4 regions of the Massilia sp. CMS3.1 genome follow, and region 1 is predicted to be linked to each of the others. Evidence: predicted binding sites of a transcription regulator. Region 1 holds the regulator's gene; each other region holds the start of a gene.
What was found. Region 1 encodes LexA, which represses DNA repair genes until DNA is damaged. Its sites were predicted from a motif close to ACTGTATNNNNATACAGT; they were not measured.

Region 1 (7,568 bases):
GACGGACTGCTCTGCCTCGATGGAATGCGGGGGAATGCGCAGCGATTCGAGCTGAGGATCTGCGGGGTTATTCATGGCGGGCATTATAACCCCTCCGGTCACACGGCTGAAATAATTGGAGAGTTTCTGGGCGTAAAAAAAGCCGGCGGACCGGCTTTTTTCGTATTACAACAAGCGTAACTTATGCAGCTTCGCCCACGACAGCGACCGTGATTTCCACGACGACGTCGGTGTGCAGAGCGACAGCAACTGGATGCTCGCCGGTGGTCTTCAGGGGACCGGTCGGCAGGCGAACCTGTGCTTTTTCAACTGCGAAACCTTGCTTGGTCAGGGCTTCGGCGATGTCGAAGTTGCCGACCGAACCGAACAGACGACCGTCAACACCGGCTTTCTGGGCGATGGTGATCGTCATGCCGGTCAGCTTGTCGCCTTGGGCTTGCGAAGCCGACAGCTTTTCAGCAGCAGCTTTTTCCAGCTCGGCGCGCTTGACTTCGAACTCGGCAACAGCCGACGAGGTAGCGCGGCGGGCCATCTTTTGCGGGATCAGGAAGTTACGTGCGTAACCGTCCTTGACCTTGACCACGTCGCCCAGGTTGCCGACGTTAACAACTTTTTCCAAAAGGATAACTTGCATATTTTTCTCCAGGATGTTCTGAACTGTACGACGCGATTAAGCGCTGTGCAGGTCGGTGTACGGCAGCAGCGCGAGGTAACGTGCGCGCTTGATCGCGGTGTCGACCTGGCGCTGGTAGTGCGCCTTGGTACCGGTCAGACGTGCCGGCATGATCTTGCCGTTTTCCTGGACGAAGTCCTTCAGGGTGTCGACGTCTTTGTAATCGACCTGTTCCACGTTTGCAGCGGTGAAGCGGCAGAATTTCTTACGCTTGAACAGCGGATTTTGCTGTTTGCGCTTTTCTTTAAGCTTGGCTTTGTTTTTGTCGAACTTTTTACCGAATGCCATTTGAGGCTCCTGTATCTAAAAGGTGGCCGCTAATAATTTAAGCGGCGGCACTAAAATCAATGATGTGAAACACCAGGGCTTTACTGTTGCGATTCTTCCTGGCCAAAAATCCTGTGAACTGGTGCGCTGCACCCAACTCTGCGCTGGCGAAGCGGCCCGAAATCTCACCCGCGGCGAATGCGGCAATTTCGAACTCGACCAGCCTGTCCACCCCTGCCTCGACCTGCTGCGAACTGTGCATCAGGATTGCCGAGACGACCGGCACGCCGGCGGGGGTAAAGCGCAGTACGTCGCGTTCAGCGATGCTGGCGACGACTTGTAGCTGGTTCACTTCAACGCGTTCACGATTCCTGGCAAGAAAAACTTAGGCAGCAGCGGCGGCTGGAGCAGGAGCAGCGGCTTGGGCCGGGGCTTCTGCGCGGTGGCTCTTGGCTGCGTCTTCGCGCTGGACCGACTTCATCATTGGCGATGGCGTGGTTTCAGCTTTCTTCATCTTCACGGTCAGATGACGCAGCACGGCATCATTGAACTTGAATGCGGTTTCCAGCTCGACCAGGGTCTCGTTGTCGCACTCGATGTTCAGGCAGATGTAGTGTGCCTTCGGCAGCTTCTGGATCTGGTAAGCCATCTGACGACGGCCCCAGTCTTCGACGCGATGGATGTTACCGCCGCGGCTAGTCACCGTGGTCTTGTAACGCTCGATCATCGCCGGGACTTGCTCGCTTTGGTCCGGATGGACGATAAAAACGATTTCATAATGACGCATGCAACACTCCTTGAGGACGTTTAAACAAATGCCCACCTCGGCGTCAAGACGAGTGTGGGAAGGGAAAGCCGGCAATTATAGCGCGATTGACGCACCAGCGCAATCGCTGCCGATCCTGGCAGCGCCGTCGCCCCCCAGCGACACTTGCTGCACGGGAATCGTTAAATAATCAGGATTTCTCTTGCATTCCACGAAATACTGTACAAAAATACAGTCTGAATCATCAACCATGCCAGACCTATGCTCAAGCTCACCGCAAGGCAAGAACAGATCCTGAACCTGATCAGGGAAGCGATCGACAATACCGGCTTCCCCCCGACCCGCGCCGAAATCGCAAAAGAATTGGGCTTCAAGTCGGCCAATGCAGCGGAAGAACACCTGCAGGCCCTGGCGCGCAAAGGTGCGATCGAGATCGTCTCAGGCACCTCGCGCGGCATCCGCCTGATCGGTGCTTCCCTGCGCGATCCGGTGCCGGCGCATGTGCCTCCCATTCCGGCCGCCTTCCTGATGTCCCTGCCGCTGGTCGGCCGCGTCGCCGCGGGCTCGCCGATCCTGGCGCAGGAACACGTCGAGGCGACCTACAACGTCGACCCTTCCATGTTTGGCGCGCGTCCCGATTTTCTCCTGAAGGTGCGCGGTTGGTCGATGCGCGATGCCGGCATCATGGATGGCGATTTCCTCGCTGTGAAGAAAGTTGACAGCGCCAAGAACGGCCAGATCGTCGTGGCCCGCATCGGCGAAGACGTCACCGTCAAGCGCTACCGCAAGACCGGCGAGACGATCGAACTGCTGCCGGAAAACCCTGACTTCACCGTGATCCGTGTGGAACCGGGCGACGAGTTCGCGCTCGAAGGCCTGGCAGTCGGACTGATGCGCAGCTGGCATTAAGCCGCGTTCACAAGCTGCCGCAGATAAAAAAAGCCGCTTCTCGCGGCTTTTTTTACGTCGAAAATTAGTTCTTTGGCCTCGGCGCCGCGCCGATCGGCTTGTCGAAGTCATACTGCTTCTCTCCCGGATTGGCGGCAATGATGGCGTTGTGCTCCTTGACATACGCTTCGGTCGCGCTGCGCCAGACGGCGACATCGGCCAGCACCAGCTGTGCGCCGACCTTCGCTTCTGCTGACAGGTTTTCCTGGACCTGCGCCAGGTGGGTATTCGCGCGCTCGATCTCGGCTGCGTTCATCAGCTTGGCAAGATCGGCCGGAATCTGCTTGGTGAGTGGAGAAGCTGCATTCAGGTTCTCGACAAAGCCGTTGTAGCAGGTCTGCCATTTATTGATGGCATTCGAGACGCGCGCAATGTCCTCGCTCTGCTTCGAAACGGGCGGAATACGCGGCGCCGGGCAGGCAAACTTGCCCGATTTGAGTTCGGCGCCATCGTAGGTCATGCTCCAGTGTGCAATGTCGGCACGCCGCACACCGCGCTGCTTCATCAGCTCGAGTGAAGCGATGGCGACCGCATTGCCTTTCGCGGCCGCCTTGCTGAACCACTGCTGCGCCTTCGCTTCGTCGACCGCGCCCGCCTCGCCGTACAAATACATGGCGCCGAGCTGCTGCTGGGCCTCGACATTGCCGGCGGCGGCCAGCTTCGTGTAAGCAGCCAGGGCTTGCGGGTAGGCCTTCTTGCTGAACAGGGCGTTCGCATCGGACAAGGCGTCGGCATGCGCGGCGTTACAGGCGAGCAGGCTGGCAATCAGGAGAAGACGCTTCATGAGCTGTGATGGAGAATCGAAAACCCATCATACCTCGCGCTCATCCCCGGCTCAACCATCCTTACGCTTCTTTATGGGGCGCCGAGCCGGGAGCCGAGCGCGGCACGAAAATCTTCCAGCAAATCCTCGGTATCCTCGATGCCCACCGAGACCCGGATCAACGACTCGGCAATGCCCATGCCGGCACGGCGCTCGGCGCCCATCTCGAAGAAGATCGTGTGCGCAACCGGAATCACGAGCGTACGCGTGTCGCCCAGGTTGCTGGCCGGGATCGCCAGTTGCAGGCGATTCAGGTAATCGAAAGGATCGATATCGTCGCGCAGCTCAAAGCTGAGCAGCGAGCCGGCGGAGCGGAACAGGTCGGTCGTGAGGCCGTGCTGTGGATGCGAAGCGAGCCCGGGGTAATGGACCGCGGACACCCTGTCATCGGCTTCGAGCATCTGCGCCAGCGCGAGCGCATTCGCGCAAGTGCGTTCCATGCGCAGCGCCAGCGTTTCGGCGCCGACGGCGATGTGGTGAGCCGCTTCCGGCCCGAGGGCGGCGCCGAAGTCGCGCAAGGCTTTCGCGCGTAGCTGGGCCATGCCCTGGGCGCTGCTTGCCTGCTTGCGGAAATTGGGCGCAATGTTCGGGAAGGCGCTCCAGTCGAACAGGCCCGTATCGGTCAGCGCGCCACCGAGTGCGATGCCGTGGCCGGCAATCGATTTGGTCAGCGAATTGACGACCAGGGCCGCGCCGACCGCCTTCGGGCGGAACAGATACGGCGTGGTCATCGTGTTGTCGACCACATACAGGATGCCGCGTTCGCGGCACAAGGCGCCGATGCGTGCCAGGTCCGCGACCTGGGTGCGTGGATTGGCGATCGTTTCGACAAACACCATGCGCGTCTCGGGACGCAGCACCGCTTCGACATTGATGACATCGGTCGCATCGACGAAGTCGACTGCAACGCCCTGCCCTGCCACCGTCTGCCACAGGCTGTTGGTGTTCCCGAACAGGAAACTCGACGAGACGATGTGGTCACCCTCGCGCAGCAGTGCCTGGAACAGCGCGCCGATGGCCGCCATGCCGGTGCCGAAGCACAGGCTGGACACGCCATCTTCCATCTTCGTGATCTTGTCCTCGAGCGCGGATACCGTCGGGTTACCCTGGCGGCCATACCGAAAGCCGGGCTCCTTGCCCTGGAACACCGAGGCCAGCTGGCGCGCGTCGTTATACCCGAACGCGACGGAGGTGTGGACCGGCTTGTGCAGCGAGCCGTGCTCGATCGCCTTGCGGCGGTCGTTGTGCAGGATGGTGGTCGTGAAACCGTAGTGTCTATTTTCGCTCATGGCAGGTGGCGGCCGGGTTACTCGGCGGCGAGCGCGGGATTCAGGTTCAGCTGGGTCCGCACTTCGTCCTCGATCTGCGGCTTGCCGCCATTGTGGCGCGCCGTTTCCAGCTGGTCCAGATAGGCCGGGGTGACGTCGCCCGTGACATACACGCCGTCGAAGCAGGAAGCCTCGAAATTGGTCAGCGCCGGATTGACGTCCGAGATCGAGCGCTTCAGCGCCTCGATATCCTGGTAGACCAGGCGGTCGGCGGTGATCTCGGCGCACACCTCTTCCACAGTGCGTCCATAGGCGATCAGTTCGTCGCGGGTCGGCATGTCGATGCCGTAGACGTTCGGGAACAGCACCGGCGGCGCCGCCGAAGCGAAGAACACTTTGCGCGCGCCCGCTTCGCGCGCCATCTGCACGATCTCGCGGCTGGTGGTGCCGCGCACGATCGAGTCGTCGACCAGCAGCACGTTCTTGCCCTTGAATTCGGACCCGATCGCGTTCAGTTTCTGGCGCACCGATTTCTTGCGCATGCCCTGCCCCGGCATGATGAAGGTGCGGCCGATGTAGCGGTTCTTGATGAAACCTTCTCGGTATTCGATACCGAGTTTCAGCGCCAGCTGGATCGCCGCCGGACGCGAGGAGTCCGGAATCGGCATCACGACGTCGATGTCCTCAATCGGAATTTCCTTGCGAATCTTGTCGGCCAGGTATTCGCCCATTTTCAGGCGGGTCGCGTAGACCGAGGCGCCGTCGATCACCGAGTCCGGACGCGCCAGGTACACGTATTCGAAAGCGCACGGATTGAGCGATGGGTTTTCGGCGCACTGGCGCTCGTGCAATTTGCTGTCGGTGTCGATGAAGACGGCTTCGCCCGGCGCGATATCGCGCACGAAACGGAAACCAATGCCTTCCAAAGCCACGGATTCGCTGGCGACCATGTATTCGACGCCATTCTCGGTTTCATTCATGCCCAGGCAGAGTGGACGGATGCCGTACGGGTCGCGGAATGCCACCATGCCGTGGCCGGCGATCTGGGCCACGACAGCGTAGGCGCCGCGTACACGGCGGTGGACGATGCCGACCGCCTTGAACACCGCCTCGGCGTCGAGGGAATAGCCGTCGGCCGCTTCCTGGATCTCGTGGGCCAGCACGTTCAATAACACTTCCGAGTCGGAATTGGTATTGATGTGGCGGCGGTCGTTACGGAACAGCGCTTCTTTCAGCTCTGCCTGATTCGTCAGGTTGCCGTTGTGCGCCAGCGTGATGCCGAACGGGGCATTCACGTAGAACGGCTGCGCTTCTTCCTCGCTCGACGAGCCGGCGGTCGGGTAGCGGCAGTGGCCGATACCGGTATTCCCCTGGAGCGAGCGCATGTTACGGGTGCGAAACACGTCGCGCACGAGACCGTTCGCCTTGTACATCGAGAACATGCTGCTGTGATTGGTTGCAATGCCCGCCGCGTCCTGGCCGCGGTGCTGCAACAGCAGCAATGCGTCATACAGCAACTGGTTAACGGGGGTTTGCGAGACGACGCCGACGATGCCACACATGGTGCGCTCCTAAGAACTGAATGCTGTTACGGATTTCAAAACGAAGATGTCAAAATTTGAGGTGCTGCGCCAGCGCCGCGGGGAGAAAGGGCTTCACCGTTCGCGCTCCGGCCTCGGCCAGTTGGGACAACAGCGCGTCTTTCCAGAATGCTTGCTGGGGGATGGCGGTCATGGAACACAATATGACGGCGGCCAGCACAATTACAATCCCGCGCGCCAGGCCGAACAGGCCGCCCAGGCCACGGTCCGCCAGCGACAGGCCGGACGCTTCGATCAGCGCCCCGATGGCCAGCGACAACAGGCCCATCAGGATGCGCACGCCGAGGAACAGGGCAATGAAGGCCACGATCAGCCGCGCCGTGTCGCCGGGAATCATATCCGGTAACAGGGGCGCGAGGCGCGCGCCATAGGCGTTTGCCACGACGAAGGCGACGATCCAGCCCGTCAGCGACAGGATTTCTTTTACTAAACCACGCATGGTGCTGATCACCACCGACGCCACCAGCACGAACACGACCAGATAATCAAAAATCGTCACGGCAGGCAAGTGCGAACCACGCGCATCAGAGCGGGACCAGGAAACCACCCAGGCCCAGGCCACCCAGCCTGGCCTTGGTCTTGTCGGCTTCCTCGCGGCTGCCGAACGGACCGACTTGTACCTTGATCAGGGCGCCGGACTTCTTCGTGAACGAGCTGATGCCGCCCGCGCGCAGGCGCGCCTGCAGTTCATCGACCTTTTCCTGGGTCCCGAGTGCGGCGACCTGGACGACAAAACGCCCGCTTGCGGCCGGCTTGTCCTCGACGCGCGGGTGGACCTCGGCCGGCTTGGCGCTCTTGCCCTCGAGTAGCGCGAGTGCGCGGGCGCTCTCGTTCTCCTTCGGACGCGGAACCGGTTTTTCCTCAGGCTTTTTCACGGCCGGCTTTTCGGCGACCTTGCGTTCAGGCGCCTTCGGCTCCGGATTGCGCTCGGCCACTTTCGGCTCCGGCCGGGTTTCCGGCTTGACGATCTTTGGCGCAGGTTCCGGCGGCGGCAACACGCGTGGGGCCGGCGCTTCCTCGAGCATTTTAAGCGGAGGCGGTTCGGCCGCGCGCGGCGTCGTTGTCGCCAGTGGCGCCGGTGCAATGATTTCCTCGTCCGAGTCGACGCTGTCGGCGGCGGGAACGGGGCTGGCCGGCACCGGCAAGGCAGGCGCTTTTTCTTTCGAGGGAATCTGGATGGCGATGTCGCCGCCCAGGGGGCGCGGCTCGGAATCGAGCAGCA
Region 2 (7,568 bases), on a different contig from region 1:
GCGGCATTCGTCGCTCCCTGCAGGAAACGCGCCGCCCAGGGACCGGCGGCATTCACCAGGCAGCGCGCGTTCACGTGCATGCGCTTGCCCGTTCCTTCGAGCGTCGCGCTCCAGGCGTGCGGCTGGCGCAACAAGGCGCCGCAGCGCGCATGGGTCAGGATGACGGCGCCGCGCTCGCGCGCGTCGAGCGCGTTGAGCACCACCAGGCGCGCGTCGTCGACCCAGCCGTCGGAATACATGAAGCCGCGCGTGAAGCACGGCTGGAGCGCATCGCCGGCCGGATGATGGCGCAGGTCGATCGCCTCCGAGCCCGGGAGGAATTCACGCCGCGCCAGCCGGTCGTACAGGAACAGGCCGGCGCGGATCATCCAGGCCGGGCGCACACCCCTGTCATGCGGCATCACGAAGCGCAGCGGATACATGATGTGGGGGGCGCTGCGCATCAGGGTTTCGCGCTCGATCAGGGCCTTGCGTACCAGGCCGAATTCGTAATGCTCGAGATAGCGCAGGCCACCGTGGATGAGTTTGCTCGACGCCGAGGACGTGTGCTGGGCCAGGTCATCCTTTTCGCACAGGACGACGCGTAATCCCCGTCCGGCCGCATCGCGCGCGATTGCCGCGCCGTTGATGCCGCCGCCGACGATCAGCACGTCGCATTCGTATCGCTTGACAGTGTCATCCACGGCGCCTCCTCGGAATAAGCAAACCGATCCAGTGTATGCCGCCTCCGCTGCTCCCATGTTCGCATGGATCAATGCGTCCGACTCCAGGAAATTCGCCGCGTCTCCCCGGCGAACATGCCGGGCGCGGCCGTCCGCCCGGCGGGCCCCGCCCTGTGTAGAATTGGAGCCATGACAACGATGATCCACCCCCGCTGATGGCCGAGCAACGCGCCTGGGTGCGCATGCCGTCCGGCAAACGCCTGGACTTGCTGAACCCGACCCCCTTCGACTGGGACGACGCCGACCTCGCGCTCGGCCTGGCCCGCACCTACCGCTGGGGCGGGCATTCGGCCTGGCCGCTGCCGCTGTCGGTGGCCCAGCACTCGATCACGGTGATGCTGCTACAACGCGCGGCGCTCGGCGGGCGCGTCGACCCCTTGCTGGAACTGCGCGAACTGCTGCACGATGCCGAAGAAGGCCTGCTCGGTTTCGACGCCCTGTCCGTGATCAAGCCCTTCCTGGGCGACGGCTTTCGGGCACTGACGCAGCGGCTCGAACAGGCGGTCTTCCTGCGCTATGGCCTGCCGTCCTGGACCCCGTTCGACCATGCACGCCACAAGCGCGCCGACCGCCTGGCCGCCGCCAGCGAAGCCGTGCACGTGGCAGGCTGGTCGCACGAGGAGGTGCGGCGCACCCTGAAAATCCAGGCCGCCGTGCTGCAGGGAGATCCATTGACCGCCGTGTATGGCGGCCTGCCCTGGGAACCCTGGCCGCCGGCGCTCGCCTGCGAACGGTTTCTCGCCGAGCTAAACCGCTTGATGGCCTTGATGCAAACGCAAGGCGCATGAACGCGGCGTTCATACCCGCCAGTGCAGGCTTGATTAATCGCAAACAACTATAGGTAAGTCATTGATTTTATTCATATTGCGCCGATATCCACAAGAAATGTGGATAACTATGTGGACAAGCGCCTCTTGACAAGCCGCAAGCGCAGTATTGATGCGGGTTTCAACAAAATGCCCAATCTACAGGCAAAAATTGTCCCCTTTAAAATCAATGGCTTGCACGCACTGTGGTTTGGTGAACGGACTCGCATTCAGAAGATTCCTACAAATTCCTACAGCGGGGGATAAGTCATCCGTGCGGATATGTGCCCATGTCATTTCCACGCACTGCGCGCGCGATCGCGCACCAGCATCCTGACACTCTCGGGCATGGGCTTTTTCGATTGCGCCGTGTCGGCCGTGACCCACACACACTCCTCGAAATGCTTGAGCATGGCGGGGGTGACAAACCGGGTGCGCGCCGCATACACGTGGCGGTCGCCCATCTGCGACTGCTGCTTGATGAAGAAGCGGTTCGGCACGACCAGGTGCAAATGTTCCTTGGCTCGTGTCATCGCCACGTACAGCAAGCGCCGCTCTTCTTCGATTTCTTCCGCACTGCCGGTGCTCATGTCCGACGGAATGCAGCCATCGACGACGTTCAGCACGTGCACCGATTTCCATTCCTGGCCCTTGGACGAGTGGATCGTCGACAGGATCAGGTAATCCTCGTCCAGCAGGGGCGGCCCGGCGCGGTCGCTGGTGGCTTCAGGCGGGTCGAGCGTGATCTCGGCCAGGAAACTTTCGCGCGTGCCATGGCCGCCCGCCAGTTGGGCCAGTTGGGCGACATCGGCGGCGCGCACGGTGGCGTCGTCGTGCAGGCGCTCGAGATGCGGCAAGTACCAGTCGCGCACCAGTTCGATATCAGCCGGCCAGCGTAAACCGGGCGTGCGCAATCGCCGGTACAGCGTGACGAAATCCTGCCAGTCGCCCTGGCTCCTCACAGGCGCCGCAAACGCCTCGACGGCGTCGGCTGCTTCAGGCGCCTCGGCTGCAGCGTCGAGCAAACGCGTCGACGTGGCCGGACCGATGCCGGGGATCAGCTGCAGCACCCGGAAGCCCGCCATCCGTCCGTTCGGATTCTGGGCGAAGCGCAGCACCGCCAGCACGTCCTTGATGTGCGAGGCTTCAAGGAATTTCAAACCGCCGAATTTCACGAACGGGATATTCCGGCGCATCAGTTCAAGTTCCAGAGCCGCGCTGTGGCTGGCGGCGCGAAACAGCACCGCCTGGGTGCTGAGCTTGATGCCGGCTTCGCGCTGTTCGAGGACGCGGTTGCAGACCCAGCGCGCCTGCTCGGCCTCGTCGGGAATCAAGACCAGCTGCGGCAGGCTGCTCGCCACCTTGTCGGTCCACAGTGTCTTGGCGTGGCGCTCCAGCGCGGCGGCAATGACCGCGTTCGACGCGTCCAGGATGGGCTGGGTCGAGCGGTAATTCCGGTCCAGCGTGATCACCCGCGCGGCCTGCGAGAACTGTCCGGGAAAATCGAGGATGTTGCGCACCGTCGCGCCGCGGAAGGAATAGATCGACTGGGCGTCGTCGCCCACCACCATCACGCCCGCGCCACTGGGCTTCATGCCCGTGATGATCGCCGCCTGCAGGCGATTCGTGTCCTGGTATTCGTCGACCAGCACATGGTCGAAGAGCGCACCGATCTCGGGGCCAAGCTCGTGGTCGGTGGCCATCTCGGCCCAGAACAGCAGCAGGTCGTCGTAGTCGAGCACGTTCTGCTCCTGCTTGGCGTCGACATAGGCCCCGAACAGGCGTTTCAGCTCGGCTTCCCATTCGCAGCACCAGGGAAAGGTGCCCTGCAATACCAGGTCGAGCGGCTCGCGCGAATTGACGACACGCGAATAGATCGAGAGGCAGGTTCCTTTCAGGGGGAAGCGCTTGGCGGTCTGGGTCAGCCCGATCTCGTGGCGCACCAGCCCCATCAGGTCCTCGGAGTCGCCGCGGTCGTGGATCGTGAACGATTCGTCGAGACCGATACGTCCCGAGAACTCGCGCAGCAGGCGCGCGCCGATGCTGTGGAAGGTGCCGGCCCACGGCAGGGCGGCCGCACCCTCGGTACGCCCTCCCATGATCCGCTGCAGCACATTGCCGGCGCGCTGGGTCATCTCGTTGGCGGCGCGGCGCGAAAAGGTCAGCAACAGGATGCGCTGCGGGTCCGCGCCCTGCATGATCAGGCGCGCCACGCGGTGGGCCAGCGTATTCGTCTTGCCCGAACCGGCGCCGGCGACGACCAGCAGCGGCCGGCTGGCCGGGGCATCGACGTCGTGCTCGACCGCCGCGCGCTGCTCCGGGTTGAGGCTGGCGAAGGGATCGTCGATCGTGGGCACAGGGATGGCAGCGGACATGAGCAAGTGGCAATTTGGAAACACCGCTACTGTACATTTGTCCAGTGGCGCTCCGCAAGCGCATTTTGCATGCGCCGATGCCGGCTCTGTCGTAAAAAGGATGCGCGAGCGTGCAATAAAGTTCCCGGGCCATACGATGCATGTTCGCTAAGTAGCCGTAATTAAACAACTTTTCTGGATATCCACAGAGTCTGTGAATAAGTTTGTGGAAAAGACAGGGCTTGACAGCCTGAAATGCCGTCAGCATGCGGCTTTCAACAACTTGCCCAATCAGCGGGCAAGGTCGAATTCAAGAAAAATCAACGACTTACGAGATCATGTACAAGATCAGGCCAAAGAATATCAAAGATGGAAAAAATAAATTTTTGTGGGTAAGCAGCGCCAGAGGAACGCAACAAAAATAACTCTTTGATATCGAAAAAAGCTGGTCTCGAGAAACTTTCAGGGGCCGGAACGCCGCAGATGCGGTTCGAGCAGGACACGTTCGATGACCTGTGCATGGATATCGCGTGCGCGCAGGTATTCAACCGCGGACATGGTGTTGCTGCTGCCCTGCACCGCGATGCCGGCATCGACAATCACACGCCGGCGGCCATCGGTACGCGCCTCACCCAGGAAAGGCGGTAGCGCCGTCCGCTCGACTTGAAGATTCTCCATCGCGACCTCGTCTTGTCAGGTTGATGTTTTGACTTAGGGAGTATTCCTGAAACCTGTTGGATGTCAATGTCAACTTCCTATCGAACACACGAAATAGTTGTACAGACGCGTGCGTCAAATGAGCGCCACGCCGCCGCCGATCTCCCTAGAATGGCCCTGCGTCCAACCACCAGCGAGGCCTGCATGAGCACGACTCCCGAACCCGACCTGAACCCCGGTGACGAAGCTTCCCCCGGCACGCCCGGCGCCGGCGAAGACGTCTGCGAAGCCTGTGCCGGCAGCGGCAAACTGTCAGACGGCAAATCCTGTCCCCAATGCGGCGGTAGCGGACGCGTCATGCGCGGCATCGGCGGCGGCTGAGTCCGCCTCGCGTGACAGGAAGTCGGGCGGGCGCGATAATCGCGGGATGAGTTTACCGCCCGCACCGACACATCCCCGTCCCGCTTCCCTGCTCGACCTGTTCCTCTCCTTTACCGTCCTGGCCCTGCAGGGCTTCGGCGGCGTGCTGGCGGTCATCCAGCGCGAGATGGTCGAGCGCAAGGGTTGGCTGACCCAGGATGAATTCATCGAGGACTGGGCGGTGGCGCAGATCATGCCGGGGCCGAACGTCGTCAACCTGTCGATGATGATCGGCGCGCGCTATTTCGGCCTGCGCGGCGCGCTGGCGGCATTGGCCGGCATGCTGGCCGTGCCGCTCGTACTGGTGCTGCTGCTGGCCACCCTGCATGCGCGCTTTGCCGACAACCCCCAGGTCGCCGGCGCCTTGCGCGGCATGGCGGCGGTCTCGGCCGGGCTGATCGCGGCGGCGGGCTTGAAGCTGTCCACCTCGCTCAAACGCAGCCCGGTGCCCCTGCCCTGGTGCGTGGCGATCGGTGCCGCCGGCTTCGTGCTGGTGGCCTTACTCAAATTCCCGCTCTTCTATGTGCTGCTGGTACTCGGCAGCCTGGGTTGCGTGCTGGCGTACCGGAACCTGCGATGAATACCGCCATCCACATCACCCTCGATTGGCACGACTGGCTGAACCTGTTCGGCCACTACCTGCTGCTGTCGATGATGTCGCTCGGCGGCGCGATCTCGACGACCTCGGAGATGCACCGCTTCCTGGTCGAACAGCACGGCTGGCTGACTCAGGCCCAGTTCAACGATTCGATTGCGCTGGCCCAGGCCGCGCCTGGCCCAAACGTGCTGTTCGTCGCGCTGATGGGCTGGAACGTGGGCATGAACGCCGGCAGCCTCACTGCCGCCCTGCTCGGCGTGTTCGTCACGATGACCGGTATCCTGCTGCCCTCGACCATCTTCACTTATCAGGTTGCGCAGTGGGGCCACCGCAACCGCGAGCTGCGCCCGGTGCGCGCCTTCAAACAGGGCATGGCCCCGGTCGTGATCGCGCTGCTGCTGTCCACCGCATGGATCCTGGCCAGCTCGGCCGGTGGCCCGGGCGTCCACTGGCCATTGTGGCTGCTGGCGCTGATTAGCGGCGTCCTCATCTGGCGCACGAAGCTGCACCTGCTATGGGTACTGGGCGCAGGTGCGCTGCTGGGGGCGCTCGGTGTTGTGTAACGCACAGCACAGCTAAACTGGCATACTTGCGGTACCCACCATCCGGAGCCTCCCATGCCAACTCTCCTCAGCGAACACGCCTGTTTCGGCGGCGTCCAGCGTTTTTACCAGCACGACTCAAGCGCCATCGGCCTGCCGATGCGCTTTTCGGTCTACCTGCCGCCCGGCTTCGAGGGCAAGGCGCTGCCGGTGCTGTTCTACCTCGCCGGCCTGACCTGTACCGAAGAGACCTTCGCCATCAAGGGCGGCGCCCAGCGTGTGGCGGCCGAGGAAGGCCTGGCCCTGGTCATGCCCGACACCAGCCCGCGCGGCGCGAACGTCGCCGGCGAATCCGACAGCTGGGACTTCGGTGTCGGCGCCGGCTTCTATGTCGACGCGACGCAAGAGCCCTGGTCGCGGCACTACCGCATGTACAGCTACATCCTCGAGCTGCGCGAACTGACCCTGCGCGAGTTCGGCTTCGATGCCGCACGTTGCGGCATCTTCGGCCACTCGATGGGCGGACATGGGGCGCTGGTGCTGGCGCTGCGCAATCCCGAACTGTTCCGTTCGGTGTCGGCGTTTGCACCGATCGCCGCTCCCACCCGCTGCCCCTGGGGCGAGAAAGCCTTCGGCGGCTACCTCGGCGCGGACAAGTCGCGCTGGCCGGCTTATGACGCCACCGAACTCGTGAGCGATGGCGCGGTGCGCTTCCCCCAAGGCATCCTGATCGACCAGGGCCTGGCCGACAAATTCCTGCCGGAGCAGCTCAATCCGGACGCCTTCGAAGCCGCTTGCGCCAGAGTTGGCCAGCCGCTGACCGTGCGCCGCCACGCCGGCTACGACCACGGGTATTACTTCATTTCGACGTTCGTCGAGGAGCACTTGCGCCTGCATCGCCGCCAGCTCGGCTGACGCCTGCGCTGCCCTATAAATCAGGTGCGGCGCCATGCGGCGCATTCATTGTGAAGAAAGAAGGAAGCGCACCATGAAATCCAGGCCGACATGCCGGGCGTCGAGAAGGAAGACCTGAAGGTCGCCATCGATCACCAGCGCATCACGATCGAAGCAGAATGCCGCAAGGCAAACGAGCGGCGCGAGGGCGAAAACCTGGTGTATTCTGGACGCTCAGCACGCAAGTTCATGCGCAGCTTCACCTTGCCGACCGAGGCCGACGATGCAGCCGCGCAGGCAAAGCTGGAATACGGTGTACTGCACCTGACGCTGCCGAAGAAACGGGGCGGCGCCATGCGGCGGCTCGACATCCAGTAGGCGGCCTGGTTCCACAGGCGTGAACGCGCGCGCCACACACATAACAGGAGCGCGCAGGCCGCAAGGCGGGGCGTGCTCCGGGGTTGACCGCAATGGCCGAGGTTCGCCGTTTCATCAATCGCGCTCAAGCCGGCAAGCTGCTTGCGAAAGCGCTTGACGCCTACGCGCACCAGCCTCAAGCGATCGTGCTGGCGCTG
Region 3 (7,568 bases), on a different contig from region 1:
TCGGAATAGGTCTGCGGCGACACGTCCGCCCCGCCCTGCAGCACCAGCCCGTCCAGGTGGCGCGCGTAATGGCGCAGCGTGATGTTGCTGGGGTGGAGCAGCCCGTTCGTGTTCACCGTCGGGATCATGAACACCAGCACGTCGCGCGACATCACCCACTGGGCGATCGACTCTTCCAGATACTGAAGGTTCTTGCTGCGCAGGCCAGTGGAACCCGGTTCCGGATGAAAGATGCGGGCCGAGACGCCGATGCGCAGCGTGCGGCGTAGAAGATCGCGGCTGAAGCGGTCGCGCAGGGCGCGCCAGCGCGAACGCAGCACGCGGCCTGCCAATGCAAACGGGGTGTCGCCGGGACGCTGGTAGCGCGGCTGGCCGCTTGCCGCGCGGCGGTCGGGGACGCGCTGTGGTGCATCCTCACGGTTTTCCAGCGGCGGGCCGGGTGCCTCGCCGCGGCGCTGTGGTTGATCGTCTGCCATGGCCCAAATATAGCCCTGCCATTGCCGCGCACGATTCGAAGTTGTAACAAAATGACACCGGCTGAGCTGTCAAGCCGGCAGTGCCGGCAGGCTGGTCAATCGTTGCAACATGGCGACCAGGCTGCGGTCGCCGACCGGCTTGTCGAGCAGTCCGCGCACGCCGGCGCCGCGCGCCAGCGTGCTGTCGTAACTGAAGGTGCGCCCGACCAGCAGCACCACGGCCGTGCGCCCTGCCCCTTCCTGGGCCTTGATGGTCCGGCTCAGGTGGTAGGGATCGATGCCGGGCGCGGCGGTATTGATCATCGCCAGCGCCACGTGCGTCTCGTCGCACAGGCGTACCGCCACCGGCGCGCTGTCGGTCCAGGCGATCGCCAGGCCACGTGCGCCGACCAGGCCGGCCAGGTGATCGCGGAACGCGCCGCCCTTGTCGACGATGAGCACCTTGCCGTCGCGCGGTGGCTGCCGCTCGGCCGCGCAGCCGGCCTCCGGGCCGAGCCGCGGGCGGCGCCGGCGTTCGGCCAGGAAGGGCTCGCCGCGTGCAATGAGCAGCGCCAGTGCGCGCCGCCGTTCGGCCAGCATCTGTGCCAGGGTCTCGTGCAGGAGCGGGGGATCGAGCGGGAGCGCCAGATGGTCGTAGCCGCCGTGGCCGTCGCCGCCGATCACCAGCGCGGGCGGGGCGCAACGCATGCCATCGAGCCAGGCAAGGGCAGCCGGATCGGTACCGTTGGCAATGACGATGTCGGGCTCCTGCAAACTGTCGTCATGCAGGCAGCCATACAGCGGTCCCGAGGGCGGAGCCGCGTGAAGCAGCGTCGCCATATGGCGGGCGTGCTCGGACCCGAATCCCAGCAGACGTACTGCGGTCGGAATTTTGTGTGGATGCATGATCATCACCGGTGCGTGCCACACCAACAGCCGCGGACCTGTTGTGCAAAAGCTGCTCGGCTTGCGATAATCACTGTATGCATGTACAGTACCATCCTTGGCCGATGCCATTCGCTCAACGGTTTCTCGGGGCCGCTTGACATAGCAACCTTGCGTACCAATCTAGTCACGTTCTCGCGCGTTGACAAGCACAATCGATTACGCCACTCCTGCTTTTTCCCTCCGACAAGATAGAATGCGCAGGCTTTCGACATAACACTGATCAGCATGGCAACCAAGAAACCCGCACCCGACTACAGCGAATCATCCATCCGCGTCCTCAAAGGACTCGAGCCCGTGAAGCAACGCCCGGGCATGTATACCCGGACCGAGAACCCGCTGCACATCATCCAGGAAGTCATCGACAACGCCTCGGACGAGGCGCTCGGCGGCTACTGCAACAACATCGGCGTCACCCTGAACGTCGACGGTTCCGTCACCGTCGAGGACGACGGCCGCGGCATCCCGGTCGGCATCCACCCGGAAGAAGGCGTGTCCACGGTCGAAATCGTGTTCACGCGCCTGCACGCGGGCGGCAAGTTCGACAAGGGTTCCGGCGGCGCCTACGCGTTTTCGGGCGGCCTGCACGGGGTCGGCGTCTCGGTCACGAATGCGCTCTCGAAGCGCCTCGAAATCACCGTCTGGCGCAAGAACGAGGACGGCACTGGCGTCCACAACCTGGTTTTCGCCGGCGGCGACGTGATCGAACCCCTGACCTCCGCGCCCTTCGAGCGCGGCGGCAAGAAGAACGGCACCCGCGTCACCGCCTGGCCGGACGCGAAGTACTTCGATTCGCCGAACATCCCGATGCCGGACCTCGTGCGCCTGCTGCGCTCGAAAGCCGTGCTGCTGCCGGGCGTCACCGTCACGCTGACGATTGCCAAGACCGGCGACGTCCAGACCTGGCGCTACGACGAAGGCCTGCGCGGCTACCTGACCGAAGCGATGGCGCAGTCCTCGAGCGGCGAGACGGTGATCCCGCTGTTCGAGGGTGCCGCGTATGCAGCGCCTGGTGACGAAAACTTTGCCGAAGGCGAAGGCGCGGCCTGGGTCGTGGCCTGGAACGAGGAAGGCGGCGTGGTGCGCGAGTCCTACGTCAACCTGATCCCGACGCCAAGCGGCGGCTCGCACGAGTCGGGCCTGCGCGACGGCCTGTTCGGCGCCGTCAAGGGTTTCGCGGAGCTGCATGGCCTGCTGCCGAAGGGCGTCAAGCTGTTGCCGGAAGACGTGTTCGCACGTGTTTCGTTCGTGCTGTCGGCGAAAGTGCTGGACCCGCAATTCCAGGGCCAGACCAAGGAACGCCTGAACTCGCGCGATGCCGTCAAGCTGGTGTCGACGTTTACGAAGCCGCCGCTCGAACTGTGGCTGAACCAGCACGTCGAATACGGCAAGAAGCTGGCCGACCTCGTCATCAAGCAGGCGCAGTCGCGCATGCGCTCGCTGCAAAAAGTCGAAAAGAAGAAATCCTCGGGCGTGGCTGTGTTGCCCGGCAAGCTGACCGATTGCGAATCGACCGACCTGACCCGCAACGAACTGTTCCTGGTCGAGGGCGACTCGGCGGGCGGCTCCGCAAAAATGGGGCGCGACAAGGAATACCAGGCGATTTTGCCGCTGCGCGGCAAGGTCTTGAATACCTGGGAAACCGACCGCGACCGCCTGTTTGCGAACAACGAGATCCACGACATCTCCGTGGCGATCGGGGTCGACCCGCATTCGCACGGCGATTCGCCGGACCTGACGGGCCTGCGCTACGGCAAAATTTGCATCCTGTCGGACGCCGATGTGGACGGCTCGCACATCCAGGTTTTGCTGCTGACGCTGTTCTTCAAGCACTTCCCTGCCCTGTTCAAGCATGGCCATATCTGTGTTGCGCGTCCGCCGCTGTACCGCGTCGACGTGCCGCCACGCGGCAAGAAGCCGCTGCAAAAGCTGTACGCGCTGGACGAGGGCGAACTGCTGGCGATCGAGGACAAGCTGACGAAGGACGGCCTGAAGGAAGGCAGCTGGAACATCTCGCGTTTCAAGGGCCTGGGCGAGATGAACGCCGAGCAGCTGTGGGAAACGACGATGAACCCGGACACCCGGCGCCTGCTGCCGGTGGCCCTGGGTGGTTTTGATCACGGCGAATCGAGCGCGCGTTTCAACATGTTGATGGGCAAAGGCGAAGCCGCCGCACGCCGTGCGTGGATCGAAGAACACGGCAACGAGACGGAAGCGGATATTTGAACCGAACGAACTGAATTATGACAATCCAAGCAAACCTCTTCGAACAAGCCGCAGCGCCCGCCGACGACGACATCGAAACGCTGACCCTGTCCACCTTCGCAGAACGCGCCTATCTCGACTACGCGGTCTCGGTGGTCAAGGGCCGCGCCCTACCCGATGTCGCCGACGGCCAGAAGCCGGTACAGCGCCGCATCCTGTACGCGATGAACGAACTCGGCCTCGGCCCGACCGCGAAGCCACGTAAATCCGCGGCCGTGGTCGGCGACGTGCTCGGCAAACTGCACCCGCACGGCGACCAGTCGGTCTATGACGCCCTCGTGCGCATGGCCCAGGACTTCTCGCTGCGCTATCCGCTGATCGACGGCCAGGGCAATTTCGGCTCGCGCGACGGCGACGGCGCGGCGGCAATGCGCTACACCGAAGCCCGGCTGACCCCGATCGCGCGCCTGTTGATGGACGAGATCGACATGGGCACGGTCGACTTCCAGCCGAACTATGACGGTTCGACCAATGAGCCGCGCACGCTGCCGGCGCGCCTGCCGATGGTGCTGCTCAATGGCGCCTCCGGTATCGCAGTCGGTCTGGCCACCGAGATCCCGTCGCACAACCTGCGCGAAGTGGCCGACGCGGCAGTGGCGATGATCCGCAATCCGAAGATGACGCATGCGGAGCTGATGGCGATCATTCCCGGCCCGGACTTCCCGGGCGGCGGCCAGATCATCACCCCGGCATCGACCATCGCCGAGATGTACACGACCGGCCGCGGCTCGATGAAAGTCCGCGCGCGCTGGAAGATCGAAGAGCTGGCGCGCGGCCAGTGGCAGGCGGTGGTGACCGAATTGCCGCCGGGGACGTCGACGGCGAAGGTGCAGCAGGAGATCGAAGAGATCACCAACCCGAAGATCAAGCTGGGCAAGAAGACGCTGACGCCGGAACAGATCGCCCTCAAGCAGACGGTGTTGAATTCGCTCGACACGATGCGCGACGAATCGGGCCGCGAAGCCGCCGTGCGCCTGGTGTTCGAGCCGAAGTCGAAGAACCAGGACCAGACCGAGTTCATGCTGCTGCTGCTGGCGCATACCTCGCTCGAGAGCTCGGCGCCGATCAACCTGGTGATGATCGGCGGCGATGGCCGTCCGCGCCAGAAGGGCCTGGGCGACATCATCCAGGAGTGGATCGATTACCGCTTCACCACCGTGCGCCGCCGTACCGAGCACAAGCTGGGCAAGGTCAACGACCGCATCCACATCCTCGAAGGCCGCGAGATCGTCCTGCTGAACATCGACAAGGTGATCGCCATCATCCGCAATTCGGATGAGCCGAAGGCGGCGCTGATGGAAGAGTTTGGCCTGTCCGACCGCCAGGCCGAGGACATCCTCGAGATCCGCCTGCGCCAGCTGGCGCGTCTGGAGGCGATCAAGATCGAGCAGGAGCTGGCCCAGCTGCGTGGCGAGAAGGAAAAGCTGGAAGACATCCTGGCCAATCCATCGACCATGAAGCGCACCATCATCCGCGAGATCGAAGCGGACGCCAAGGCCTTCGGCGACCCGCGCCGTACCCTGATCGAAGAAGCGCAAAAGGCCGTGGCCGAGCAAAAGATCGTCGACGAACCGGTCACCGTGATCATCTCCGAAAAAGGCTGGGTCCGCGCACGGTCAGGCATCGGCCACGATCCGGTCCAGTTCACCTTCAAGCCGGGCGACTCGCTGTACGGCGCGTTCGAATGCCGCACGATCGATTCGCTGGTCGGCATTGGCGACAACGGCAAGGCCTATTCGGTGCCGGTGTCGGCGCTGCCCGGTGCGCGCGGCGACGGCGTGCCGATCACGACGCTGGTCGACCTCTCGGGCGGCATACGCATCCTGCACTACTTCGCAGGAACCGCCGACACGCGCTTGCTGCTGGCGACCTCGAACGGCTTCGGTTTCATTTCGAAGGCGGGCGACATGGTCAGCCGCCTGAAGGGCGGCAAGTCCTTCATTACGCTCGATGATGGCGCACTGCCGCTGCCGCCGCGGATCGTATCCGACGCGGCCGGTGCGCTTGCTTGCCTGTCCGGCAATGGCCGGGTGCTGGTGTTCGGCATCGACGAAATGAAGGTGCTGACCAATGGCGGGCGCGGCGTGACGCTGATGGAACTCGATCCGAAAGAGCAGCTGCTGGCGGCGCAACCGATCAGCCAGAAAGGCGTGAACGTGATCGGCACCTGGGCCGGCTCGAAGCCGCGCACGGTGGAGCTGTTCGCGTCGGGGCTGGAGCCGCACTTCGGCAAGCGGGCAAGAAAGGGCAAGCCGCTGTCGCAGAAGTTGAAGGCGACGGATCTGGCGATGCGGGCCACCGGCGAATAAGCCGTTCATTACGCCCACGGACAAAAAAAATGCCGGCTCGCGCCGGCATCTCTTTTACAACAAACCCAATTACTTCTTGGCCGCTGCCTTGTGCACGTCGGCCATCGCCTCTGCGCGGACCTGTTCGGCCTTGGCCGATGCCTGCGCCTTGTCAGCGGCGGCGCCAACCTGAACCTTCAGCGACTTTTCGTCGGCCTTGATCATGGTCTTCTCGGCCTTCAGGTTCGCTTCCGAGACCTTCTCTTCAGCCTTGGCGATCGCCTTGGCGCGGTCTTCCGGATCGGCCTTGGTGATCTTCTCGGCGGCGTTCGCGTGCACCTTCACGGCCTTGGCGTGCGCCTTGGCTTTCTTTTCCTGCGCATCGGCGACGGCCTTGGTGGCTTTCTCGTCAGCCTTGGCGACGGCCTTCATTTCCTTCGCTTCCGCCTTGGCGACGTCGACTTCGGCGCGGGCTTCAGCCTTGACGATGGCCTGGGTGTTGGCCGGCATCACGTTGGTGGTCGACGCGGTGCTCGTGACCGGCGTGGTGGTCGTGACCGTGGTCGTGGTGGCGGTCTGCGCATAGGCGCTGGTAGCAACGAAACCGGCGATCAGGGTGAGGATAAGTTTGTTCATGGTGTGTCCTTTCAAAGCATATGGCGGGTTGCGGGTCTCTTGCCCGCACTGTTTAACTTTATATCAAGTCTGAACCCAGAATAGGCCCTGCCGGGCAACGGGTCTGTTCGCCAGCACACAGACTACTGCTGAGTAGAATCAGCGCCTTTCAGCCGCGCCGGCCCCGCGTACAGGTCGATGATCTCGACGATGCCGTCCTGGCACACCGGACAGAACGCCTCGCTGCGGTCGAACATGATGCACTGCATCGCCGGCCGGTAATACCCCGTCGCTTCATAGTTCGCACCCTCGAATGCGCCGACCGCGTGCCGGTGCGGCTGTTTCGCGAATAGCGCGCGGGTAGCCGCCAGGTCTTCGCGAAACAGCGCGTTCATCTCGCTCTCGGGACGGTTCCCCGCCCGCAGCGCAGCGCGCCGTTTCTGGTAGGCGCGCGAGGCCTCTTCATATTCCGCCTTCGGCCACGGCGTCGGCAGCGGCGTGCCCGCCTTCAGGTGCCGCTTCCATTTCAGGTTGGCCGGGTCGCGCAGCGCCGTGGCGTTCGGCTCCCACGGTTCCATGCGCGTGCCGCTGGCGGCATAGGCCACGGGCGAGGTGTAGTACTCGTCGGCGAGACCGGCGAAATGGTGGCCGAACTCGTGCACGAACAGGTAGGGCGCCCATTCGTTGCCGGCTGCCGCCGTGCTGAACTGGCCGAAGATCCCGCCGCCGCCATAGGTCTCGTTATTCACCAAAATTTCGATGAACTCGTAGGGCGCATGCTGGGCGATCTCGCGCAAGGCCCGGTTGTCGAGCGTGAGGACATAGCGCTCGCTTCCAAAAATGTCGTAGCGCGTGCCCAGTTTCGAGGCCCGGTGCATGCCGGTCGAGGGACGCGAGACGCCCGACTCGCTGGTCGGTACGGCCAGCGCCCAGACATTGAAATCGTCGGCACGCTCCTTGAAAGGCGAGACCGAGAACAGGTGCTGCGACAGGCGGCGCG
Region 4 (7,568 bases), on a different contig from region 1:
GCAGGGGGCGCGGCGCGACCTGATCGAGGCGTACGGGTGGCTGGCGCGGGCCGCGGGTGGCGGGATTGCGGGGGCGGGGCCGTATCTGAAGCGGATCACTGCGCGCATGGATGCGGGGCAGCTGGCGACGGTGCAGGGGTGCGGGCAGGAAGCTGCGTAGCTGTCAAAAAACCCCGGCGAGCCCGATCGACCCGGCTGTAGAATACCGCCACAATAACCACACCGCCCCACGGAGACCCATGAAAAAACCGCTTCTCGCCGCGCTGGCCCTCGCCTTCGCAACGACCGCCGCGCTGCCTGTACACGCCGCCGCCGCCGCCGCTACCGCAAGCGCTGCCACATTCACGTTCGACCGCAAGGCCTACACGATCAACTACAAGAAATTCGTGCTGCCGAACGGCTTGACGCTGGTCGTGCATGAAGACCACAGCGTGCCGGTCGTCGGCGTGAACGTGTGGTACCACGTCGGTTCGCGCAACGAGAAGCGCGGCAAGACCGGTTTCGCGCACCTGTTCGAGCACTTCTTCTTCAACGGCTCCGAGAATTACCCGCACGGTTTCCGCGAAGCGATGGACGACCTGGGCGCGAACAACCGCAACGGCACCACCAATACCGACCGCACCAACTTCTTCGAAGACGTGCCGGTGTCGGCGCTCGAGCGCACCCTGTTCCTCGAATCGGACCGCATGGGCTTCCTCGGCAATTACATCTCGAAGGAGATGCTCGAGCGCGAGCGCGGCGTGGTGCAGAACGAAAAGCGCCAGGGCGAGAACCAGCCGTATGGCCGCGTGCGCAACGAGATCGGCGCCAAGATGTATCCGTACTCGCACCCGTATTCGTGGTCGACCATCGGCAGCATGGAGGATTTGTCGGCTGCCTCGCTGGAAGACATCCGCGAGTGGTACCGCACTTATTATGGGCCGAACAACGCGGTCATCTCGCTGGCCGGCGACATCACGCCGGAGCGTGCGCTAGAGCTGGTCAACAAATACTTCGGCGCGATTCCGCCGGGTCCACCGCTGCCGCGCACCGACACCTGGATTCCTACGCTCGAGCGCAACATCCGCGACGAGATGGAAGACCATGTGCCGCAAGTGCGCGTCTACCGCAGCTGGCATGTGGCGAACTGGAAGGATGCCGACACCCCGCGCTTGGCGCTGCTGGCCGAAGTGCTGGCCGGATCGAAGAGTGCGCGCCTGGATAAACGCCTGGTCTACGACAAGGGCCTGGCGACCAGCGTCAACGCGTCCGTCAACGACGCGGAACTCTCCGGCACGTTCAGCATCGTCGCTACCGTCAAGCCGGGCGCCGATCCACTCGAAGTGGAACGCGAGATCGACGCCATCGTCGCCGAGCTGCTGGCGAAAGGCCCCACCGCGGCAGAACTTGCGCGCGTAAAAACGCGTACCCTGTCCGACTTTTCGCGCAGCCTGGAACGCCTGGGCGGTCTCGGCGGGCGTTCCGACGTGCTGGCCGAGAGCATGACCTATGGCGGCTCGCCCGACGCGTATCTCACGCGCCTCGAGCAGTTGGCCAAGGCCACCTCGCTCGAGGTGAAAACCGCCGGCAACCGCTGGCTGCGTTCGAACCACTACACGATGACGGTGCGTCCGTTCGCGAAACTGGCCAGCGTCAAATCGAGCATCGACCGCAAGGTGCTGCCAAGCCTGGGCGAAGCGCCGGATGTGAAATTCCCCACGATGCAGCGCGCCCAGCTTAAAAATGGGCTGAAAGTGATCCTGCTCGAGCGCCACACCGCGCCGATCGTGAATGCCACGCTGGCGGTCGACGCCGGCACGGCATCGGACAGCAGCGCCAAGGCCGGCGCCGCCTCGCTCGCGCTCGACCTGCTCGACAAGGGCACCAGGTCGCGCGACGCCTTTGCGCTGTCGGACGCGCTGGAAAACCTGGGCGCGCGCCTGTCGAGCGCCTCGAGCGCCGACCAGTCGCTGGTGCGCCTGCAGGCCACCTCCGCCAATCTGGCGCCGTCGCTGGCCATCATGGCCGACGCCGCGCTGGCCCCGAGCTTCCCGCAAGACCAGTTCGCGCTGCAGAAATCGCGCCGCATGGCCCAGATCGGCCAGGAAAAGGCGCAGCCGAACAGCCTCGCCATGCGCGTCATGCCGGCCCTGCTGTACGGCCAGGAGCACGCCTACGGCAAGCCTGCCAGCGGCACCACGGGCAGCGTCGAAGGCATCACGCGCGACGACCTCGCGCAGTGGCATGCCAGCTGGTTCCGCCCCGGCAGCGCGACCCTGATCGTCGCCGGCGATACCACGATGGAGAAGCTGCTGCCGGCACTGGAAGCCTCGTTCGGACAATGGAAAACCGGGACAGCCCCCGCCAAGGTGGTGGCCGGTGCCGGTAACACGGCCGGCAAGAAGGTGTACCTGATCGACAAGCCGGACGCGCCGCAATCGACCATCGTCGCCGCCCACCTGTCGCTGCCGTACGGCCAGCCGGAAGACCTGGCAATCGAGCCGGTGATGCACAACTTCGGCGGCATCGCGACCTCGCGCCTGAACCGCAACCTGCGTCTGGACAAGCACTGGAGTTACGGCACCAACGCGCGCCTCTCCGAAGTGCGCGGCCAGCGCAGCTTCATCACGATGGCGCCGGTGCAGACCGACAAGACGGTCGAGGCGATGCGTGAAGTGGCGAAGGAAGTGAAGGGCGTGGCCGGTGCGCGTCCGCTGGTGGGTCCTGAATACGAGAGCATCATGCGCAACATGACCTCGCGCCTGGCCGGCCGCTTCGAAACCCTGGCCGCGCTGGAAAGCGCGGCGCTGGCGAGCGTCAACCTGAACCTGCCGGAAAACTACTGGAGCGTTTATTCGGCCAACCTGAAGGCCTTGACGCCACCCCAGCTGGGCCAGGCCGCCGGCAAATTCGTCCAGCCGGATAATGTCGTCTGGATGGTGATCGGCGACTTGCGCAAGGTCGAAGCCGGGATCCGTTCGCTGGGCTGGGGTGAAGTCGTCGTGCTCGATCAGGACGGCAAGCCGGTGAGGTAAATCAATCGCGGCCGCTATCTACCCTTGTTGTGGTGGATTGCGGCCGCGAACCGCCTTTGTCCCGCCGCCAATCGTTCGCGCGCGCCGCCCCTGCCCCGGCTGAGATAAACTGTACATCCATACAGTTTCTCCATCCCGATGAAACTTTCCGACAAGCTCGAAATCCTGGCGGACGCCGCCAAATACGATGCCTCCTGCGCCAGCAGCGGGGCGCCCAAGCGTGCGTCCGATGGCAGCGACGGCGGTATCGGCGCCACCACGGGCATGGGCATTTGCCACAGCTATACGCCGGATGGCCGCTGCGTCTCGCTGCTGAAAATCCTGCTCACCAATTTCTGCGTCTACGACTGCCAGTACTGCGTCAACCGCCGTACCTCGAACGTGCCGCGCGCGCGCTTTTCGGTGGCTGAAGTCGTCAAGCTGACGCACGATTTTTACCTGCGCAACTACATCGACGGCTTGTTCCTGAGCTCCGGCATCATCCAGTCGAGCGACTACACGATGGAGCAGATGGTCGCCGTCGCGCGCGAGCTGCGCGAAGTGCACAATTTTCGGGGCTACATCCACCTCAAAACGATTCCCGATGCCGACCCCGCGCTCATCGCCGAGGCCGGCCTGTATGCCGACCGCCTGTCGGTGAACATCGAGCTGCCCACGCACGACAGCGTCACCCGCCTGGCGCCGGAAAAGAACGTCCGCACCATTAAACTGGCGATGGGTTCGATCCGGCGCAAGCTCGACGAAAAGGCAGAGGAGCCGAAGGCGCCGGCCTTCGCCCCCGCCGGGCAAAGCACGCAGATGATCGTCGGCGCCGACGCCAGCGACGACCAGACCATCCTGAACACGGCCGAGACCCTGTACGGCAGCTATAAACTCAAGCGCGTGTATTACTCGGCCTTCAGTCCGATCCCGCAAAGCCCGGACAGCGTGCCGCTCGCGCCGCCGCCGCTGCTGCGCGAGCACCGCTTGTACCAGGCCGATTTCCTGTTGCGCAGTTACGGTTTCACCTCCGGCGAACTGATGCCGGCGGCCGGCAACCTGGCGCTCGACATCGATCCCAAGCTGGCCTGGGCGCTGGCCAACCGCGACCATTTTCCAATGGACCTGAACCGCGCCGAGGAAACGATGATCGCGCGCGTGCCCGGCATCGGCCTGCGCAACGCCAAGCGCATCGTCGACCTGCGCCGCCTTCGCCGCATCCGCTGGGAAGATCTGTCGCGCCTGCGTTGCAGCATGAAGAAGATCGCGCCCTTCGTCGTCACCGCCGACTACAAGCCGGCCCAGGGCTTGGCCAGTTCCGACCTGCTGCGGCGCCATTTGGGGGCGCCGGCCGAGCAGATGAACCTGTGGCCCGAGCTGCAGGCGGCATGAACGCCGCGGCCCTCGTTGCCGCCGGCCAGCCGCTGGTGGTGTCCAGCTTTTCCGAATGGCGCAGCGCCGCGCGCGACCTCCTGATGCACGACGTGGCCCCGGAACTGGTGACCTGGAACGAGGCGGGCGCCCTGGCTGCCGACTTGTTCTCGGGTGCGCCGGACGCGGGCGAGCCTACGGATAATGCGCCTGCCGGGGTCGCCCCGGTAAAACAGGCGCCGCATGTTCCACGCGCGCTGATGGACATGCTGCAGTCGGCCGCCTGCTGCCGCGTACCAGACCGCTGGGCCTTCCTGTACCGCGTGATCTGGCGCTGGCAGCGCGGCGAGCACGACGTGCAGTCGCCGGCCGACGTCGACGGCGTCAAACTGGCTGCGATGGTCAAGGCGGTGCGCCGCGAGGAGCACGACATGCATGCGTATATTCGATTCCGCGAGCGTCCCCAGGAACTTGGCCCGCCGCGCTTCGCCGCCTGGTTCGAGCCGCGCCACGACGTGCTGCCGCAAGTGGCGGATCATTTTGTGAACCGCATGGGCGGCGTCACCTGGATGATCGGCACGCCTGAAGCCAGCGTCATGTGGGATGGCGCCACGCTGCACCACACCGGTCCCCTGATGTCGAGCGCGGCCGACCTGGACGACGCCGGCGAGGCGCTCTGGCTGACCTACTACCGCAGCATCTTCAATCCCGCGCGCGTCAACGCCCAGCTGATGCAAAGCCATATTCCATCGCGCTTCTGGAAGAACCTGCCGGAAGGCGCGATCGTCCCGAGCATGGTCAGCAACGCCGAGCTGGGGGCGCGCAGCACCGGCCAGGCGCAGGCGGTAGGGAAAAAAAGCGGCTTCACGATCCCGATCGCCCCCGCCGACGCCCAGCCCGAGCGCCAGCAACCGTCAAAGCTCGACGAATGCCGGCGCTGCGAACTGTGGCAGCACGCGACGCAAGCCGTCGGCGGCGAAGGACCGAAGAAGGCCCGGATCATGCTGGTGGGCGAGCAGCCGGGCGACCAGGAAGACCTGGCCGGCAAGGCTTTTATTGGGCCTGCCGGCAAGCTGCTGGACCGGGTGTTCGAGGCGGCGGGCCTGGAGCGGCGCGAGATCTATCTCACCAACGCAGTAAAACATTTCAAGTGGGAGCCGCGCGGCAAGCGGCGCCTGCACAAGACGCCGGCGCAGAAGGAAGTGGAGGCCTGCAGCTATTGGCTCGAGAAGGAGCTGGCGTCAGTGACACCGAAGGTCATCGTGGCCTTGGGCGCGACGGCGCTGAAGGCCGTGCTCGGGAATGGCAGTGCGAAGCTGGGCGAGTCGATCGGCAAGGCGATCCGGCACGGGGACCATTGGGTCGTGACTGTCTATCACCCCTCGTACATCCTGCGTGTGCCTGATGAAGAAACGAAGCGCCAGGCGTTCAATGTGATGGTGGATGGACTGAAATTGGCGCAGCAGCTGGTAGAAAGGCCCCCGCAAGAGCCTGCGGCCGGTTGAGCTTGCCCAATCATCACCGCCCGGGCATCACCGCCACATCGAACCGCACCATATCGCCCGCGCTGACCTGCCTCGCAGCCGCCGGCGGCGTCACCGTCCCGATCGCAAACCCCGGCTGCACCTGCACGATCGACAAGGTTCCGACTGGCGCCTCCAGCGTCCCGAGCGGCACCCGCGGATCGGCCCCGTGCACCTGCTGGCGCGGATCGAGGCGATAAATCACCAGCTGGTCCCCCGGCGCCGCCGACGCGGTGCTGCCGGCATCGATGAAAATCCGCTCGCCTTGCACCTGCACCACCTTCGCCATGAACGGCAAGGCGCCGATGTCGGCCGAGATGGCGGCGATGCCCTCATCGAGCGCGCGCAGGATGGCACCCCCAAACAGTGTGGCGGCAAAGCTGGCGCTGCCGAAAGGCTTGTCGCGCCCGACGCGGCGCTCGCCGACTTGCTCCACCAGCGCCGTACGCCGTGCGAGCAGCACCCCGGTCAGGCCATCGTGCACATAAAAGGCAAGCTCGATGCGGCGCGCGTCTTTCTTGATCAGGCCGTAATAGGCAGGCTGTTCGAAATTGCCGGCATCAATGATCTCGCCCGACACCACGAACTGGCTCTCGTACATCGATGCCAAGCGCCGCACGGCGGCCGTGTCCGCGCTCGGGCCACTCAGGCCGGGCGAGATCACGTACGCGCTTTCCTTGCCCAGGAATTTGCCGGAGGCAGCCATCCGGCGCAGGAGTTCCTGCGGCAGGCGGATGGCGACGTCGTCGACGTCGTCCAGTTGGGGCGAGCGGCGCACGTGGAAGGGGGTGACGACGATTTTTTTCTTGTAGCCGAGATGGACGCTGCCGCGCGGGCGCGCGTCCTCTTCTTTCACGGCGATGCGCACGTGCAGCAGGGCGCCGGTCTGCCATTCGCGCAGCACCGTATAGCGCTCGAAGTCGGCGGTCGGCTGGACGCGGCTGCTTTCAAAGGTCTTGCCGCCGGTGGAAGCGCCGGCGGCGACATCGACGCGGGCGCCGCTACGCAGGCCCAGCTGCTCGAGGGCGTCGCGAATCGCCACTTGCCGCGCGCGTGCCAGGCCGCCGTCGGGGATCGAAGCGACACCTTCGGCCTCCAGCGGGGCGGCAAATGCGGGAGAAGAAAAAACGTTGAGCAGCAGCGCCAGCAAGGCGGCGCCGATGGGACGGAATTTACTGGGCATGGTAGAACGACGCGCCGTAGGCAGCGCCGGGAGCGGCGTTGCCCACCAGGGTGCGGGCGTTCTTCGCCACTGCCGGGGCAGCGCGCGGGGAAGGAGCCTGGGACTGGGCCGCATTCGTGTCGAAATCCATCTCCACGGTCGTCTCATAGGTGCCGTCTTCGCGCTGGACGTTATTCGTCACGCGCGCGCCACGGATGAAGGCGTCAATATACACCTTGAAACTGTCGTCCTTCAGCGCCAGCGAGCCAACCGTGCTGCCGCCTTCGATGCGCAGGCCATACACTTGCTCGGCCATGGCGCGGTAGGCATCCAGGCGCGCGGCGCGCATGGCCAGCAGTTTACGCTGGGCCGGCGCGACGCGGGCGCACTGGCCATCGCAGGCAGCCAGGTTGACGGCGCCATAGCCGATGGCGTTCAGGGTGACGATCGCCGGCTGGTGCACGGGGACCGGTTTGGACAGGCGCACCGTGCCGCAGGCAGAGAGCAGCGAGGCAGCGG

Region 2: the regulator LexA is predicted to act here: its motif matches at 3,932-3,949, upstream of ACHAC9_RS07785 (ATP-dependent helicase).
Region 3: the regulator LexA is predicted to act here: its motif matches at 1,434-1,451, upstream of ACHAC9_RS04835 (DNA topoisomerase IV subunit B).
Region 4: the regulator LexA is predicted to act here: its motif matches at 3,123-3,140, upstream of ACHAC9_RS20570 (putative DNA modification/repair radical SAM protein).

The regions. Positions count from the first base shown of each region.
Region 1 is NZ_JBIMES010000014.1:64,502-72,069, reverse strand. It holds gene ACHAC9_RS19920 (replicative DNA helicase) at 1-75, opposite strand, end outside; gene rplI (50S ribosomal protein L9) at 182-634, opposite strand; gene rpsR (30S ribosomal protein S18) at 671-961, opposite strand; gene priB (primosomal replication protein N) at 999-1,292, opposite strand; gene rpsF (30S ribosomal protein S6) at 1,326-1,727, opposite strand; gene lexA (transcriptional repressor LexA) at 1,968-2,615, shown strand; gene ACHAC9_RS19890 (sel1 repeat family protein) at 2,680-3,438, opposite strand; gene ACHAC9_RS19885 (cystathionine gamma-synthase family protein) at 3,510-4,766, opposite strand; gene purF (amidophosphoribosyltransferase) at 4,784-6,307, opposite strand; gene ACHAC9_RS19875 (CvpA family protein) at 6,357-6,845, opposite strand; gene ACHAC9_RS19870 (SPOR domain-containing protein) at 6,871-7,568, opposite strand, start outside.
Region 2 is NZ_JBIMES010000003.1:386,314-393,881, reverse strand. It holds gene glpD (glycerol-3-phosphate dehydrogenase) at 1-683, opposite strand, end outside; gene ACHAC9_RS07795 (phosphohydrolase) at 878-1,510, shown strand; gene ACHAC9_RS07790 (hypothetical protein) at 1,622-1,795, shown strand; gene ACHAC9_RS07785 (ATP-dependent helicase) at 1,822-3,903, opposite strand; gene ACHAC9_RS07780 (hypothetical protein) at 4,345-4,560, opposite strand; gene ACHAC9_RS07775 (hypothetical protein) at 4,744-4,920, shown strand; gene ACHAC9_RS07770 (chromate transporter) at 4,967-5,539, shown strand; gene ACHAC9_RS07765 (chromate transporter) at 5,536-6,120, shown strand; gene fghA (S-formylglutathione hydrolase) at 6,175-7,014, shown strand; partial or broken gene ACHAC9_RS07755 (Hsp20/alpha crystallin family protein) at 7,084-7,371, shown strand; gene ACHAC9_RS07750 (phosphoribosyltransferase) at 7,464-7,568, shown strand, end outside.
Region 3 is NZ_JBIMES010000002.1:263,329-270,896, forward strand. It holds gene ACHAC9_RS04825 (gamma-glutamyl-gamma-aminobutyrate hydrolase family protein) at 1-476, opposite strand, end outside; gene ACHAC9_RS04830 (response regulator) at 546-1,361, opposite strand; gene ACHAC9_RS04835 (DNA topoisomerase IV subunit B) at 1,629-3,626, shown strand; gene parC (DNA topoisomerase IV subunit A) at 3,644-5,974, shown strand; gene ACHAC9_RS04845 (hypothetical protein) at 6,044-6,589, opposite strand; gene ACHAC9_RS04850 (M64 family metallopeptidase) at 6,712-7,568, opposite strand, start outside.
Region 4 is NZ_JBIMES010000015.1:91,413-98,980, forward strand. It holds gene ACHAC9_RS20560 (tetratricopeptide repeat protein) at 1-160, shown strand, start outside; gene ACHAC9_RS20565 (M16 family metallopeptidase) at 240-3,014, shown strand; gene ACHAC9_RS20570 (putative DNA modification/repair radical SAM protein) at 3,153-4,385, shown strand; gene ACHAC9_RS20575 (UdgX family uracil-DNA binding protein) at 4,382-5,869, shown strand; gene ACHAC9_RS20580 (flagella assembly protein FlgT middle domain-containing protein) at 5,883-7,070, opposite strand; gene ACHAC9_RS20585 (LPP20 family lipoprotein) at 7,060-7,568, opposite strand, start outside.